Regions from separate parts of the Ureibacillus sp. MALMAid1270 genome, predicted to be linked through region 2. Evidence: riboswitches for the same ligand, from Rfam matches in the RefSeq annotation. Region 2 holds a riboswitch; each other region holds the start of a gene.

The links. A riboswitch is a leader RNA that binds a small molecule or an ion and turns the genes downstream of it on or off. The one in region 2 is predicted to bind lysine.
Region 1: linked by a shared signal. The riboswitch ahead of ACOQFO_RS08215 (aspartate kinase) and the one ahead of dapA (4-hydroxy-tetrahydrodipicolinate synthase) in region 2 are both predicted to bind lysine.
Region 3: linked by a shared signal. The riboswitch ahead of ACOQFO_RS10370 (transporter substrate-binding domain-containing protein) and the one ahead of dapA (4-hydroxy-tetrahydrodipicolinate synthase) in region 2 are both predicted to bind lysine.

Annotation. Positions count from the first base shown of each region.
Region 1 covers NZ_JBMIRP010000061.1:10,831-16,419, forward strand. Annotated here, with positions in the region: gene sdhA (succinate dehydrogenase flavoprotein subunit) at 1-459, opposite strand, end outside; gene ACOQFO_RS08205 (succinate dehydrogenase cytochrome b558 subunit) at 510-1,124, opposite strand; gene ACOQFO_RS08210 (YslB family protein) at 1,389-1,802, shown strand; gene ACOQFO_RS08215 (aspartate kinase) at 1,854-3,077, opposite strand; lysine riboswitch at 3,176-3,363, opposite strand; gene uvrC (excinuclease ABC subunit UvrC) at 3,399-5,192, opposite strand; gene trxA (thioredoxin) at 5,364-5,589, opposite strand, start outside.
Region 2 covers NZ_JBMIRP010000026.1:21,331-26,919, forward strand. Annotated here, with positions in the region: gene ACOQFO_RS02440 (alpha/beta-type small acid-soluble spore protein) at 1-108, opposite strand, end outside; gene ACOQFO_RS02445 (PLP-dependent aminotransferase family protein) at 287-1,468, opposite strand; gene ACOQFO_RS02450 (hypothetical protein) at 1,788-2,246, shown strand; gene ACOQFO_RS02455 (hypothetical protein) at 2,317-2,544, opposite strand; gene ACOQFO_RS02460 (hypothetical protein) at 2,674-2,817, opposite strand; lysine riboswitch at 3,066-3,245, shown strand; gene dapA (4-hydroxy-tetrahydrodipicolinate synthase) at 3,364-4,254, shown strand; gene ACOQFO_RS02470 (tartrate dehydrogenase) at 4,369-5,418, shown strand.
Region 3 covers NZ_JBMIRP010000078.1:92,582-98,170, forward strand. Annotated here, with positions in the region: gene ACOQFO_RS10365 (amino acid ABC transporter permease) at 1-583, opposite strand, end outside; gene ACOQFO_RS10370 (transporter substrate-binding domain-containing protein) at 678-1,514, opposite strand; lysine riboswitch at 1,619-1,804, opposite strand; gene odhB (2-oxoglutarate dehydrogenase complex dihydrolipoyllysine-residue succinyltransferase) at 2,014-3,282, opposite strand; gene ACOQFO_RS10380 (2-oxoglutarate dehydrogenase E1 component) at 3,372-5,589, opposite strand, start outside.

The DNA of each region.
Region 1 (5,589 bases), on a different contig from region 2:
CGTTACTAAACCAGCAACTTCATGACGACGAACTTGCTCATCTAATGCATAAAGTAATTGTTGTCCAGTTGTTGCACCAGAGAACGCTGTACGGTGATGTAACGTACCACCGAAACGACGGAAGTCAAGTAAACCTTCAGGTGTACGGTTGAACATAACTCCCATACGGTCAAATAAGTGAATGATGCCAGGTGCAGCATCACACATTGCTTTAACTGGTGGTTGGTTCGCTAAGAAGTCCCCACCGTAAACTGTATCATCAAAGTGGATCCATGGAGAATCCCCTTCACCTTTTGTATTAACCGCACCATTAATTCCGCCTTGAGCACAAACAGAGTGTGAACGTTTAACGGGAACTAATGAGAATAATTCTACTTCAGTGCCTTCTTCAGCAGCTTTTACAGTTGCCATTAACCCTGCTAATCCGCCACCTACGACGATTATTTTACTTTTCGCCATGATTATTCCTCACTCCTCAAATTTTACTATTGGATGTCATACCAAACTTATTACACAAACGCTAGAATAGCGGCTACGAAAGCAACACTGAATACTACGAAGAACGCCATTGTTACATAAGTAGCAACTTTTTGTGATTTTGGAGATTGTGTAATACCCCAGCTCACTAAGAATGACCAAATACCATTTGATAAATGGAATGTTGCAGCTAAAATACCAACAATGTAGAATGCTAACATTAATGGATTTGCAACGATTTCAGCCATCATATCAAAGTTCACTTCATCTCCAAGCGCTTTTTGAATACGAGTTTGGAAAATGTGCCATGCAATGAATACAACTAGGAATACACCAGAGAAACGTTGTAATACAAACATCCAGTTACGGAATGTGCCAAAGCGCTGTAGATTGTTTGTTGCAGTAAACGCAATATACACACCGTACAATCCATGGAATAATAATGGTATGTAAATTACTACCCACTCAACAATTAACAATAGCCAATGTGGAATTAATTCCATCATACCAGCAGCATTATTGTAGGCTTCTACTCCTTGAGTAGCAGTGAAGTTGATAGAAAAGTGCACCAACAAGAACAATCCTACTGGAATAACTCCTAATAGTGAATGTAAGCGGCGCCAATAAAACTCATGATTCTTCGACAAGATTATTACCCCCCTCAAGTACATTTAAAATATTAAGTCAACATTAAGATATACGCAATTTTGAAACCGCTTAATATTGACTGCATATCTTATCATGTTACAATATTATGACATGTCCATTGTACTCCCAACCTCGATGACCGTCAAGGCAACTTGAGATTTTTTATACATAATTTAGACATGACTCTTCTTACAAACATTCTCATTTTTTGCATAAAATCTAATTAATATTAATTTTCTTACAGAAAAGAGGTAATTTTCTATATGACATCCCATCAAAAACAAGTACCAGCATTTGGTTATGAAATTTTAAGAGATTACGCACTACCTACCATTTTAGGAAAACATGAAGAAGATGTTCTTTATTGGGTTGGGAAAGACCTTGCTCGTAAATTTCCGTGCAGTGATTTGCAGTTAATTATTTCATTTTTCGAGGATACCGGGTGGGGAGTACTTTCTTTAGAAAAAGAGTTGAAAGATGGTTATATCTTCAATCTTACGAATGAACCAGACTTATTAAATATTGAGAAACGAAAATTCCGCCTTGAAGCTGGTTTTATTGCGGAGCAAATACAAATATTTAAAGGCTTTTTAACAGAATGTTATGATGAGAAAAAAGAAAAAAGCAATGTCATTCAATTCACTGTAAAATGGGATGTAAAAGAAAAAATCGAATAAAAAGTGGCAGATCCTTAGTTAATGAGGATCTGCCTTTTTTAATGGAGTAAATTATACGATTTCTTCTACTAGATTAAATTCATCGTGTAATGCATTTGCAGCACGAACCATATCATCTTGTGGGACAACTACAGAAACTTTGATTTCAGAAGTACTTACCATTTTTACCGGAATGTTTTCACTTCTTAATCGATCGAACATGCGTGCAGCCACACCAGGATTGGAAACCATCCCCGAGCCAACAATGGACACCTTTGCTAAACCAACTTCAAAATCAGCAAAACTAAATCCAAGTGATCGTTTACTTGACTCAAGTACTTTTACCGCTTCAGCAAATACTTCTTTCTCAATTGAGAAAGAAACAGTTGGGTTCACACCATCAATGACTGCCTGTACAATAATGTCAACGTTGATTTGGTTATCTGCTAAAGTTGTAAACAAATTCGCAAGTGATGCTTGTTCATAAGATTCATATCCTACTGTTAATCGAATAATATCCGTTTCATATGCAACACCACGAACAATTAAATTTCTCTCCATGTCTACCTCTCCCTTAATTACTGTACCTGGTATATTTTCTGTACTTGAGCAAACCACAAGTGACATATTATATTTTTTTGCTAATTCTACAGCACGTGGATGTATGATCTTTGAACCTAGTAATGATAATTCCAACAATTCATCATAAGATAATTGTTTAATTTGTTTGGCTGTTTTCACAATTTTTGGATCAGCAGTAAATACTCCAGTTGCATTTGTGTAAATATCAACTCGTTCGGCATCAATCGCAACTGCAACTGCAACGGCAGTAGTTTCCGGGCCACCTTCCCCAAGAAGAGTAATATTATTTACAGCATCTTTTCCTTGAGCACCTGCAATAATCGGAATGATGTCTTTACTTAAATAATTTTTTAAACATTCGTTTTCAATTCGGTCTATTAAAACATTTCGTTTCGTTGAGAACGTTTCAATTCCTGCTTGACAACCTGTTAGAGAAACTGCTTTATATCCACGTGCATTCATAGCGATCGCAAGTAAACTACTAGCAATTTGAGTATTAGTAGATCGAATGGAGTCTAACTCACGTTTAGTGGGTTGTTCTGATAAAGTGTAGGCATATTGTTTTACTTTCTCGTCTATTAAATTAATAAATGGCGCAACTATAACAACATCATATCCACTTTCTTTTTCTTGAATAATTTTATTTGTGATTTGTTCAATTCGATCAGATGATGCAAAGGTTTGTTCATCTAATTTAATCACAAGTTTAGTCATGTCCAATCCTCCTTCAAATCTAAATCTCGATAAAAAAGACAGCTTTCTCGGAAAACCCTTAAAAGCTGCCTCAAATTATACTAATTGAAAAAAGTAACTTATGAGATAGCTCTCCAAAATCTAGACAAACATTAGATTTTGACAGCGATACATCTCTTAAATGCACCACCAGCAAAAAATTGGAACAATCAATTAACTGCTTCGGCAGGTACCCCTTTCACTAACATTCATCAGAATTGTTCTCCTCATGCTAGATACTATTGGTAACTGCACCTCTATCTTTGCTGCGATATTCATAGTTTGTTTTACAATATCATACAATTAATCGGTTGACAATGTGTTGTCTTTATTAAAATGGTTGTAGATTGATTCAGCTAGCTTTGTAGGTATTTTTGCATTTTTTAATTCCTCAATTGAAGCTTCACGAATTTTCTTAACAGAACCAAATGACTTTAAAAGTTGCTGTTTTCGTTTTGGACCAATTCCTTCGATTTCATCAAGAACTGATTGAATCGCATTCGTTTGATGTTGTTGTCGTAGAAATGTTATCGCAAAACGGTGAACTTCATCTTGAATTCTTTGCAATAAATAGAACCCGTCACTTGTACGTTTCATATCGACTGGAACTGGCGGTTCTCCATACAGTAGTTGAGATGTATTATGTTTTTCATCTTTTGCAAGTCCTGCAATCGGTATAAATAAACCTAATTCATCTTCAATAACTTCACGGGCAACTTCCATTTGCCCTTTCCCACCATCAATAATGATTAAATCTGGTAATGGTAAGTTTTCTTTTAAAACTCGAGTATAGCGTCGTCGAATTACTTCTTGCATTGCGCCATAGTCATCATGGGCAGCTGTTTCTCGAAGTTTATACTTACGATATTCTTTTTTTGCTGGCTTTCCATCAATAAAGACAACCATAGCTGAAACAGCATCTGTTCCATGCATATGACTATTATCAAAAGCCTCTATTCTTAACGGTGCTGCAATATTCATCGCATTACCTAATTCCTCACATGCGCCAATTGTTCTTTCTTCCTGTCTTTCAATCAATTGGAATTTCTCACTTAAAGCAATTTTTGCATTTTTCATTGCTAAATCTACAAGTTCTTTTTTCGATCCACGTTTTGGAGTAATTACTTTTATTTCTAGTAATTTTTCTAAGATGGATTGCTCAATTGTTGAAGGAATAAAAACTTCCTTTGGTTTTATATGTTCTGGTATATCATAAAATCGACCAATAAATGTAAGGAATTCTTCTTCAGGGTCACGATAGATAGGAAATGTTGAAACATCTCGTTCAATTAGCTTTCCTTGGCGAACAAAAAAGACTTGTACACACATCCAACCTTTCTCTACCGCATAACCGAACACGTCCCGATTAGATAGATCCCCTGTTACCATTTTCTGCTTTTGCATAACGGTTTCAATATGTTGAATTTGATCACGGTATTCTTTTGCACGTTCAAATTCCAATTTTTCAGCTGCTTCAATCATTTTCTTTTCAAGATTTTCTTTTACTTCTTCATACCCACCATGAAGAAATTTGGAGATTTCCTCTGTCATTTCGTCAAACACTTTTGTGTCGATTTCTTTCACGCAAGGAGCCAAACATTGACCAAGGTGATAATAAAGACAGACACGATCCGGCAAATTATTACACTTCCGATAAGGATATATTCGATCTAAAAGTTTTCTTGTTTCATTTGCAGCACCTGCATTTGGATATGGTCCAAAGTACTTTGCCTTATCTTTTTTTACTTTACGAGTGATGAGGACACGGGGATATTTTTCGTTTGTAATTTTTATGTAAGGATAGGTTTTATCGTCCTTTAACATCACATTATATTTCGGATCATGAAGTTTGATTAAATTCAATTCTAAAATTAATGCCTCTAAATCACTTGATGTGACGATATATTCAAAGTCTTCAATTTCGCTCACTAGACGTTGAGTTTTACCATCGTGGGAACCTGTGAAATAGGAACGGACACGATTTTTTAATATTTTTGCCTTTCCAACATATATGATGGTACCTTGTCGATCTTTCATTATGTAACAGCCAGGTTCATCAGGCAAAATGGCTAATTTATTTTGAATGTTTTCATTCATTCGTTATCACCTAAAAGAGTTTGTTTTACAATATTATAAGTTGTTTATCATATGAAATGCGAGGAAATATCATTTATTTTCTCTTTTGGACCAAATGGTTTTAAGAAAGTTCGTAAAAAACATAGAAAATAAAAAAACCGAGTACAAAGCACTCGGTTTAATTTGAACAAATTATTTATTGTTGTTGATGAATTCCAGTAAAGCTTCTTTTGGTTGGAAACCAACAGTTTTCGCAACTTGTTGACCATCTTTAAATAAAAGTAAAGTTGGAATAGACATTACTTGATATTCTGCAGCAGTTGCTTGGTTGTTATCAACATCTAATTTAGCGATTTTAACTTGATCACCAATTTCAGCATCGATTTCTTCTAATACAGGTGCGATCATTTTACATGGC
Region 2 (5,589 bases):
CGATAACTGAACACCAAACTCTTGTGCAATTTCATATTTCATTTGATCCACTGCTGCTTGCGCCCCAGGGAATACTAACTTATTTGAACTGCCGTTGTTAGAAGCCATTTCTTTCACCTCCTTGTGTCATTTAGAATGCACCAGGAGGCTTTTTTAATACATTGTAAAATATTTATTATTGTTATGGATTTTAAACTATCCATTTTTCATCTGTATTAATAGTTTTCAAAGAAATTTGAATGTAATTAATCTTTAATGGCAATTTTTAAGTTAATAAAATTCCAAACTAAATTTCAGAAAAAAGTTCCCCTAGTCGTTTCATTCCTTCTTCAATTTGGTCTGGTGAACTAGAAGAGAGGTTTAAACGCAAATGACGAATCCCATCGTCTGGGTTTTTACAAAAATGAATTCCAGGTACGAAAGCTACTTTATAATCATTAACAGCTTTCTTAAATAGTTCCAAAACATCTGGTTTACCCGGTAGTTCAACCCAAATAAATAACCCACCTTCAGGTTCTGTATATTTCGTACCTTCAGGGAAATATTTTTGAATCGCATTTAACATTGTTTTTAAACGCACTTCATAAATTGGGCGAATTTTTTCGAGATGCCCTGGTAATAGTCCACGATTTAAAAATTCCGCGCAAATTTCTTGTGACAAATTAGACGTATGTGTATCAGCACCTTGTTTTGCAACCGTTAACTTCTGAATAATCTCCGGTTCAGCTAAAACAGTACCAACACGTAATCCTGGAGAAATAATTTTTGCAAAACTATTTAGTAAAACAACATTTCCAGTTTTATCAAACGTTTTAATATTTGGAACTGTTTCTCCTTTAAATCTTAAATCACAATAAGGATCATCCTCTAATACGATAAAATTATGTTCACTCGCAAGCTCTGCAACTTTTTGACGTCTATCCACAGGTAATGTTCTACCAGTTGGATTTTGGAACGTTGGAATTGTATAAAGCATTTTTGGATTATGCTCTTTAATTTTCGCCTCTAAATCTTCAACAATTATGCCCTTTTCATCCATAGAAACAGGAATACATTTTACAAAGTATTTATTAAACACTGAGAAGACACCTAAAAATGTTGGAGATTCAACTAATACAACATCACCAGGATTTAGAAATACATCAGCTAATAATTGAATTCCTTGAGAAGCACCTGTAGTCACAATGACATTATCAACTGTCGCATTAATTCCTTTTGGTTTAGCAATATGATCAACATATGCTTGTCTTAAAGCTGGCCATCCTTCTGTAATACCATATTGTAAAATTTTCGGACCCTTTTCTGTTAATGCTTGATCTGTAATTTCTTTAATCACTTCAATTGGAAATGATTCATTTGCTGGACTTCCGCCTCCAAAAGAAATAATTTCAGGATCTGCTAATGCTTTAAAAATTTCGCGAATAGCGCTAGCTGAAACTTGTCCCATTCGGTCTGCGAATTGATACATAACTGATTTCCTCCTCTAATACAATCCATATCATCTATTTATTATTTAGAATCTAACTAAGTAGTTTTCGATATCGTAATGAACGATTATTTAATATTGTATACCTTATTTTTTAAAATTGTATAAATAATTTCCAATTGTCTTGAAATAGTTCGCAATTTACCAGAAACTTGCTATCGCTATGGAAATATAGAGGTAACTATTTTTAAGAAGCTTTTAAAACTTTTTTATATGACCCACAGCTTGTACGTTTTAATTCTACTCTTATAATCATACATTTAATTACTATTATTTATTGTTATTAGAGAGGAGTATCTTTGTGGCAAAAAAATCACATGATAGTTATGATTTAGTCCTTTATTCAATTGGACTAGCATTAACATTTTTAGTGTTTTTATTATCTAGATGGTTATCAGGGTCAGTAATGAAAGAAATTGAGTCAGGCACTTCATTAGTAGACCTTGTTTTCGACGGAAGTGATCAAATTAGTTTTTTATGGAATTTACTATTACCTACCCTTTTACTCTTCACGGGAATTTCCATTTTACTAGTATTGTTATGGCAAATGGTTAAATCAATTGTTACTAGACATGATTCTAAATTTAATAAACTACTCCTAATATTAATTGTTCATGTAATTGTCATCGACCTGTTATTTGCCTTCAAAAATGGTTGGCAATTACTGTTGTTAAACTTTCAATATATAATCATTACAGGTATTCTTCTTTTCTTATTTGCTTCTACTGTTCGATATTTTGTTAAGGTAAAAAAGAACTAACAAATGATTAAATACATAAATACCTTCAAAATGATAAAAGCCCAAAATCCACAGAGATTTCGGGCCATTTTTATTTAATAAAAACAACGGTATCACCAATATTATATATTTGGAAAACTCGTTCTCCTTTATAATCCCAGCCTAATTGTACTTTTCCGCTATCTAACATACTTTTGATTTCTTCTTTACTTACTTCCCCTGTATATAAAATAATTTCAGCTTCATGAACAAATTGAGCACTTTTTTCATCATTATATTCCTTATATTTTGCCCCTAAATATAAATCGCTTCCGAGCAATTCAGTAATATATTCGGGAATCTCTACTTCTAGGTTTTGAATCTCTCTTGGATAATTTACTTTTAATGAAAAAGATATTTCTTGAAACTTACTTTTATCCGAGTATTTTTCTTTATCATATAATATTAATTATTTATATGTTTCTTCATCGATAGGAGTAATTTCAGTACGTATTAATACCGCAGGGTTAATTTGAAAATAAAGATAGCAGCCTGCGACGATCACTCCTAATAATGCGTAACAAAGGATTTTTAAAGTTATTTTATGTTTCATTTAATCCCTCGCATTCGATAGATGTAGTTCTACTAGTACAAATCAAACCCAATATTCATTTCTATAGTTATCCTATATGCATAAAATTTACTTTTAATTAATAAAATAAATTAATTTTGCAAATTTAACTGTTCTATATTATCGTTGATAATTTTCTAAAAATTTTGTTTAGGCTATTGCTTTTCATGGAGAATCGATGTATTATTTTAATAATTAAATTTAATACATACTTATTTCAAAAAATTTGAAGTAAGGATAGAGGCGCAAAAACCATTAGTACACTTTTTGAGGATGATGAGATCCGATGATAACTGTGGAAAGGGGAATTTGCCGAAGTTTCAAGAACTCTCATTGGTCTTGAAGCTGGTTCTGCATTGAATAAGTGCAGGATTGTCATATAGGAAACTATGTGGAGGGCTATCTTACGCGAAGAAATGAAGTCTATTTCTAAGCAACAACGACCCTTCGTTGTTGCTTTTTTGCGTTTATTTTAACGCCCTTCTCCCTCTATTTTTTTTTAATAAAAAGTTAAGGATGTGGAGAAGAATGAATTTCGGAAATATTTTAACGGCAATGGTAACTCCTTTTGACCAACAAGGTGAAATTGATTGGCAAGCAACTGAAAACTTAATTAACTATTTAATTGCAAACGGTACTGACGGATTAGTTGTATCGGGTACTACTGGTGAATCACCAACGTTATCTGATGAAGAAAAAATTCAATTATTTAGATTTGCAGTAAAAGTAGTAGATGGAAGAATTCCTGTCATTGCAGGTACAGGCTCATATAATACAAGAGCTTCAATTGAACTAACAAAACAAGCTGAAAATGCTGGTGTTGATGGCATTATGCTTGTTACACCATACTATAACAAACCTTCTCAAGAAGGAATGTACGAACACTTTAAAGCAATTGCTGCTGAAACGACTTTACCAATTATCCTTTACAATATTCCTGGTAGAAGCGTTGTAAATTTATCTGTTGATACAGTAGTTGAGCTTTCTAAAATTAAAAATATTGTTGCTATTAAAGAAGCAAGTGGCGATTTAAGTGCTATGTCTGAAATGATTGAAAGAACTCGAGATGGATTTTCACTATACAGTGGAGATGATGGGCTAACAATCCCTGTGTTATCAATTGGGGGAACTGGCGTTATTTCAGTGGCATCTCATATCATTGGAAATGAAATGCAAGCAATGGTTAAAAAATTCCAACTTGGTAACTTCCAAGAAGCGGCTCGTGATCATCGTCGACTTCTTCCAGTGATGAAAATTTTATTCGCTACACCTAACCCAACTTCTGTAAAAGCGGCTCTAAATTTAAATGGTATTCCTGTTGGTGGTGTTCGACTTCCAATGACACCATTAAATAATGAACAGCTAGTTTCATTACAAAGAGTTTTAGATAACCACTTACAAAATGAAGTTTTGTCTTAATAGATTCAGTAAGAGTGTGGGTCAGTTAGCCCCACTCTTATTTTTTTGTTCCATGTTTATAAGAATTAGTAGATAATTAGTTGAAAGATAATTTTGACAATAGGGGTGTCACTTATGAATACATATAAAATCGCAGTTATTCCTGGAGATGGCATAGGAAAAGAAGTTGTTCCTGCTGCCATTGAAGTATTAGACAAAATCGCTGAACTTGATGGTCGTTTTAAATTTGAATGGACTTATTTTCCTTGGGGTTGTGATTACTATTTAGAACACGGGGTCATGATGCCAGAAGACGGTATTGATACATTAAAACAATATGATCAAATCTTTCTTGGCGCAGTCGGAATGCCCGACCTTGTACCAGACCATATTTCACTTTGGGGGTTACTAATTAAAATCCGCAGAGGAATGAAACAATCGATAAATGTACGTCCCGCTAAACTTCTAGCTGGCTTAGAATCACCTTTGAAAAACCCTCAAAACTTCGACATCACTGTTGTTCGTGAAAATTCAGAGGGAGAGTATTCAGATAGTGGTGGCCGCATTCACAGTGGCTCTGATGAAATCGCGATTCAAAACGCAGTATTCACAAGAAAAGGTACAGAAAGAGTTATGCGTTATGCTTTTGAATTAGCCAAACACTCTAGAGGACATGTAACAAGTGCAACGAAATCAAATGGTCTAACATATTCAATGCCATTTTGGGATGAAGTTTTTGAAGAAGTAAAACTAGAATACCCTGAAATTAATACAGTCTCTAATCATATTGATGCTTTAGCAGCCTTTATGGTCATGAAACCACAAACATTAGATGTAATTGTTGCTTCGAATTTATTTGGTGATATTTTAACAGACCTTGGTGGAGCTATTATGGGTAGTATCGGCATAGCACCTGCCGCAAATTTAAATATCGAACGCGAATATCCTTCAATGTTTGAACCGGTTCATGGCTCAGCACCTGACATAGCAGGAAAAGGAATTGCCAATCCTATTGGCCAAATTTGGACTGGAAAAATGATGTTAGATTTCTTAGGATATCATGAAGCTGGCACACGCGTATTGGACGCAATTGAAAAAACACTCGCTTCTGGCATTAAAACTGGAGATTTAGGTGGAAGATCTACGCTTGCGGAAGTAACTGAAGCTGTTATTAGTAATTTATAAATGAAATGTTAAGGCGCGGAGCCCCTTTCTTGGAAAGGGGTTTTTTTAGTGAGTTTTGGGGGTAATAGACAGGTCGGTCAAGTTAATAGACAAATCCCCTCGGATAATAGACAATTTTTTGGTGATATTTGACAATCTTGCTCTTTTAATAGACACATCTATTTTTATAGG
Region 3 (5,589 bases), on a different contig from region 2:
AGTTAATACTTGCAATTGTTTGAGTAACAAAGAATAATTCCGTTACACTAATTACACTTAATACAGCAGAGTCTTTAATGTTCATAATTAATTGGTTCCCTGTAGCAGGTAAAATATTTCTTATTACCTGTGGCAATATAACATGAACCATTGTTTGGAAATGACTCATACCAATTGTCTCAGCAGCTTCATATTGACCTTTGTCAATCGAAACAATACCACCACGCACATATTCAGCCATATATGCACCAGTATTTAATGAAACTACTAAAATAGCAGCTACAAAGCGATCCATAACAAATCCGTATGCAGCAATTCCATAGAATACAACCATCGCTTGTACAATCATTGGTGTACCACGGAATATTTCTACATAAACCGATAAAACAAAGTTAACGATTTTTAGTAAAAATGATTTAAAGGATTTTTTACGTAATGGTATCGTATGCATGACTCCAATAAATAGTCCGATGAGAGCACCAATAATTGTACTAAAGATTGCAATTAACAATGTAATATATGCACCTTTTAAATAACCTGGCCAATTATGCTCTAAAATTGAGAGTATAGACTCAAAACTCATAAATATCCTCCTTACAACATACTGTTGTATTAAAGTGGACACTGACTATAAAAAATAGTCAGTGTCTATAGACTACAAATAATTTAAGTATAAATTATTCTGCTGGTTGGTTTTGAATAGCAGCATCCATTAGTTGTTGTCTTTCTTCTTCAGAAATTTCAGCTAATGCAGCATTAATTTTTTCGATATTTGTTTCACCTTTACGAAGACCAATTGCAACAGCAGCATCTGCTTCGCTAATTTCAAAACCATCTTCTAATTCAATAAATACAAATTTAGAATTTGCAGCAGTTGATGAAATCGCTTCTGGTCTTTCAGCAACATAAGCGTCAATTACACCAGTGTCTAATGCAACGCGCATTTCTGTAAAGTTGTTCATTGCAACTTCTTTTTGTACATTTGGAATTTGGTCAATTACATTATAATTTGTTGTACCCATTTGAGAAGTAACTTTAGCACCAGCAAAATCAGCTAATGTTTTTGCGTTTGCATATTTACCATCTGCTTTTGTTACGATTACAAATTCACTTAAGTAGTAGTTATCAGAAAAATCGATTGCTTGCTTACGTTCATCAGTTGGACTCATACCAGCAATAACAGCGTCGATTACATTTGTTTGTAATGCAGGGATTAAACCTTCCCAATCTGTTTTAACAATAACTAATTCTTTTCCTAATGCTTCAGCTACACGTTTTGCAATTTCAACGTCGTATCCACCAGCATATTCGTCAGAACCTTCAATTTTTACAGCCCCATTTGAATCATCTTTTTGAGTCCAGTTAAACGGAGGATATGCAGCTTCTAAACCAACTTTAAAAACTTCTTTCTCTTCAGATGTTTCATCAGTCGAACCTTGATCAGCAGAACCACAAGCTGCTAAAACTAGAATTGCAAAAAGTGTGGTTAACATTAACAGTAGATTTTTTTTCATATTCTTTCTCTCCTTTTTAAATGGTTATAGGTATATATGAAAAAACGACCTAGAAGATTCTAGGTCGCGTGTATGTAATATACCCAAATCCTCAATTATTCCCGTTTAGAGATAGCACAACTCAAGTACGTTGGGAAACTATACTTGAGACAGTCCTGCAGTTATTCACTACAGACCCAGCATAAAGCATTGAGCTTACTTTACACTTCGGCGATATCTCCTTCTTTTTCATGTCATCGTTTGCTCGAACTCAATGAAAAACTAATAAATATCGCGCCTCTACCTCACATGAAAACAAGTGAGGTTAATATTTAGTTATAATCAAATGTTACGTCAGAGCACACATTATGTCAATAGGTAAGTTATCAAATAAATATCTAAAATATCAGAATAGTATATTGTTTGAATATTCTCAATAGATATAATTACACAATTTTCAGTAAGTTCTAAAGTGAAAAGCTCTAGCGAGATCATTAAATCTGCTAGAGCTAAAACAAAATTATGAATTTAATAATAAATCTTCTGGATTTTCGATTAATTCTTTAACTGTTTTTAAGAATCCAACTGAATCTTTACCATCGATAATTCTGTGGTCATAAGATAATGCAACGTACATCATTGGACGGATTTGAACTTCACCGTTAACAGCAACTGGACGGTTTACAATAGAGTGCATACCTAGAATGCCGGCTTGAGTACCGTTCATAATTGGTGTAGACATTAATGAACCGAATACTCCACCATTTGTAATAGTGAATGATCCACCAGCCATGTCATTTAAACCTAATTTTTTATCGCGAGCTTTTTTAGCTAAGTTTGCAATATCTTTTTCGATTTCAGCAAAGTTTTTAGCATTAGCATCACGTACAACTGGAACAACTAATCCTTCTTCTGTAGAAACAGCGATACCGATATCAAAGAAGTTGTTTAAGTGAATTTCATCACCAACGATTTGAGCATTAACATATGGGTATTTTTTAAGTGCTGCTACTACAGCTTTTGTGAAGAATGACATGAATCCTAATTTAATATCGTTAGCTTTCACGAATTCTTCTTGTTTACGTTTACGTAACGCCATAATGTTAGTCATGTCGATTTCATTAAACGTTGTTAACATTGCAGTAGATTGTTTAACTTCTAGTAAACGTTTTGCAATCGTTTGACGACGACGGCTCATTTTTTCAATTGTTACACGGTCTGTTTGAGCAGCTGGAGTGAATACAACTGGACCATTTGTCGTTGCAACAGGAGCCACTGGAGCTGCTGGTGCTGCTGCTACTGCTACTGGTGCAGTTCCATGAGCTGCTACGTCTTGAACTCTTACGCGACCTTGTGGGTCAACTGGTGAAATAGCACTTAAGTCAATACCTTTTTCACGTGCTAATTTACGTGCAGCAGGTGAAGCTACTACGCGGTCATTTGAAGTTACTTCAACAACTGGTGTTATAGCAGGTGCTTGTGATGCTGCAGGAGCTGCTGGTGCTGCTTCAGCTTTTGGAGCTTCAGCTGCTTGTGGTGTTGGTGCTGCACCTTCTCCAGCTTCTACAACAGCAATTACTTGACCTACTAATACTGTATCACCTTCAGCTGCAAGAACTTGTGTAAGTACCCCTGCTTCTTCTGAGATAATTTCAGCATTTACTTTATCAGTTTCTAGTTCAACGATGAATTCGCCTTTTTCAACGCGATCTCCAACTTTTTTAACCCATTGGGCAATTGTTCCTTCTGTAATCGATTCTGCTAATTCAGGGACTTTAATTTCAGCCACAATCATATCCTCCTTTATATATCATGTATGTTTTTTAAACATACATTTTCACTACTATCAATAGTAGTACACGACTATCAATCAAATATTTATTTTGCAAATGCATCTTGGATTACTTTAGCTTGAGCTACTTTGTGAGAGTCCGCATCACCTTCAGAAGTTGATGCCATTTCTGGACGTCCTACGTATTTTAATTTCTTACCATCAGCAATTTCTAGTAAATATTCTAATGCATATTTCCAAGGACCTTGGTTTTTAGGTTCCTCTTGTACCCATCTAATTTCTTTTACATTAGGGTATCTTGAAATAATTTCAGAAAGTTTTTCAGATGGGAATGGATATAGTTGTTCAACACGTAAAATATGTGTATCGTCGAAACCTTCTCCATCATTTACATGTTCTGCTAAGTCAATTGTAACTCGACCAGAACCAATTAGAATACGTTCAACTTTTTTAACGTTTTTACCTAAGCCTGGTTGCTCAATTACTTCTTGGAAGCTACCTTCAGATAGGTCTTCAATTGTCGCTGCTGCTAAAGGATGACGAAGAAGTGACTTTGGAGTACCCACAACTAATGGACGCACTGCTTCAGTACCTAACATTTTTGCTTGACGACGTAATAAGTGGAAGTAGTTTCCAGCATTTGAACAGTTCGCAACGATCCAGTTATTTTCAGCAGATGATTGTAAATAACGTTCAATACGTGCTGAAGAGTGTTCTGGACCTTGACCTTCCATACCTGTTGGTAAAAGAATAACTAATCCAGATTTTTGACCCCATTTAGAACGTGATGAAGAAATAAAGTTATCAAACATCACTTGAGCCATATTAGCGAAGTCACCGAATTGACCTTCCCAAATTGTTAAAGCTTTGTTGTGTTCTAAATTGTAACCATATTCAAATCCAATAATTGCAGTTTCAGTTAATGGTGAGTTATGCACTGCAAATGTTGCTTTTGAACCAGATACGTTGTGTAAAGGAACGAATTCTGCACCAGTAGTTTTATCATGTAATACTAGATGGCGTTGTGAGAATGTTCCACGTTCTGCATCTTGACCTGTAATTCGTACTGGGTTTCCGTCACGTAATGTAGCAGCAAATGCTAACGTTTCAGCATGCCCCCAATCGATTTTACCAGTCTCAACAGCTTCTATGCGTTTTTTAAGAATTTTAGCAAGTTTGTTTTGTGGCTCGAAAGTTTCTGGCCATGCTAATAATTCATTGTTAATTTGTAGTAAATCTTCTTTTGGAACTGATGTATCTACAGCTGGGTATCCAGTTTTAACTTCTTCTGGCATTGAAATTTCAAAGTGACCTTTTTCTTCGCCAACTTGTTTCACATGATCGTAAGAAGCTTGCATTTGAGCATAAACATCTGCATCAAGTTTCTTCACTTCATCGGAAGTTACAACACCTTCACTTGTAAGTTTTTCACCGTAAAGTGCACGAACTGTTGGGTGTTTTGAAACAATTAAGTAAGTTAATGGATTTGTTACAGTTGGATCATCTGTTTCATTGTGTCCAAAACGACGGTAACCGATTAAATCAATTAATACATCTTTACCGAAGATTTCACGATATTCAAAAGCAAATCTAGCAACTTGTGCTACTGCTTCAGGATCATCTGCATTTACGTGAATAACAGGGATACCATACCCTTTTGCTAAGTCAGATGAATAACGAGTCGAACGTGAATCGTAATGTTCTGTTGTAAATCCGATCATATTGTTAGAGATAATATGAATAGATCCTCCAGTACTAAAGCCTTTTGTATTTGCATAGTTGAACGTTTCTTGTACGATACCTTCACCTGCAAATGCAGCATCACCATGCACAAGAACAGATAATGCTTTCTTTGGATCATAAGTTGGGTAACCTGGTTTAGATGTTGTATCTTCTTGTGCTGCACGAGTTGCACCAGTTACTACTGGACTAACAACCTCTAAGTGAGATGGGTTATAAGCTAATTTCACTTTTAGACCAGATTTATGTGTATAAGTAGCACCCATATGATACTTAACATCACCAGTCCAACCTTTTGTAATTTCAAGTGAACCATCTTCTGGGAAGAAGTAATCATTTGGTACGTGTGCGAAGTCAGCGAACATCATGTCATATGGTTTATTTACAACATGAGTTAACACGTTTAAACGTCCACGATGGGCCATACCCATTTGCACTTGATTCATTTTTTGTTTTTCAGCCATTTTAACGATTTCATCAAGAAGTATAACTAAAGTATCTAACCCTTCAATTGAGAAACGTTTTTGACCAACAAATGTTTTATGAATAAATTTTTCAAAGTTT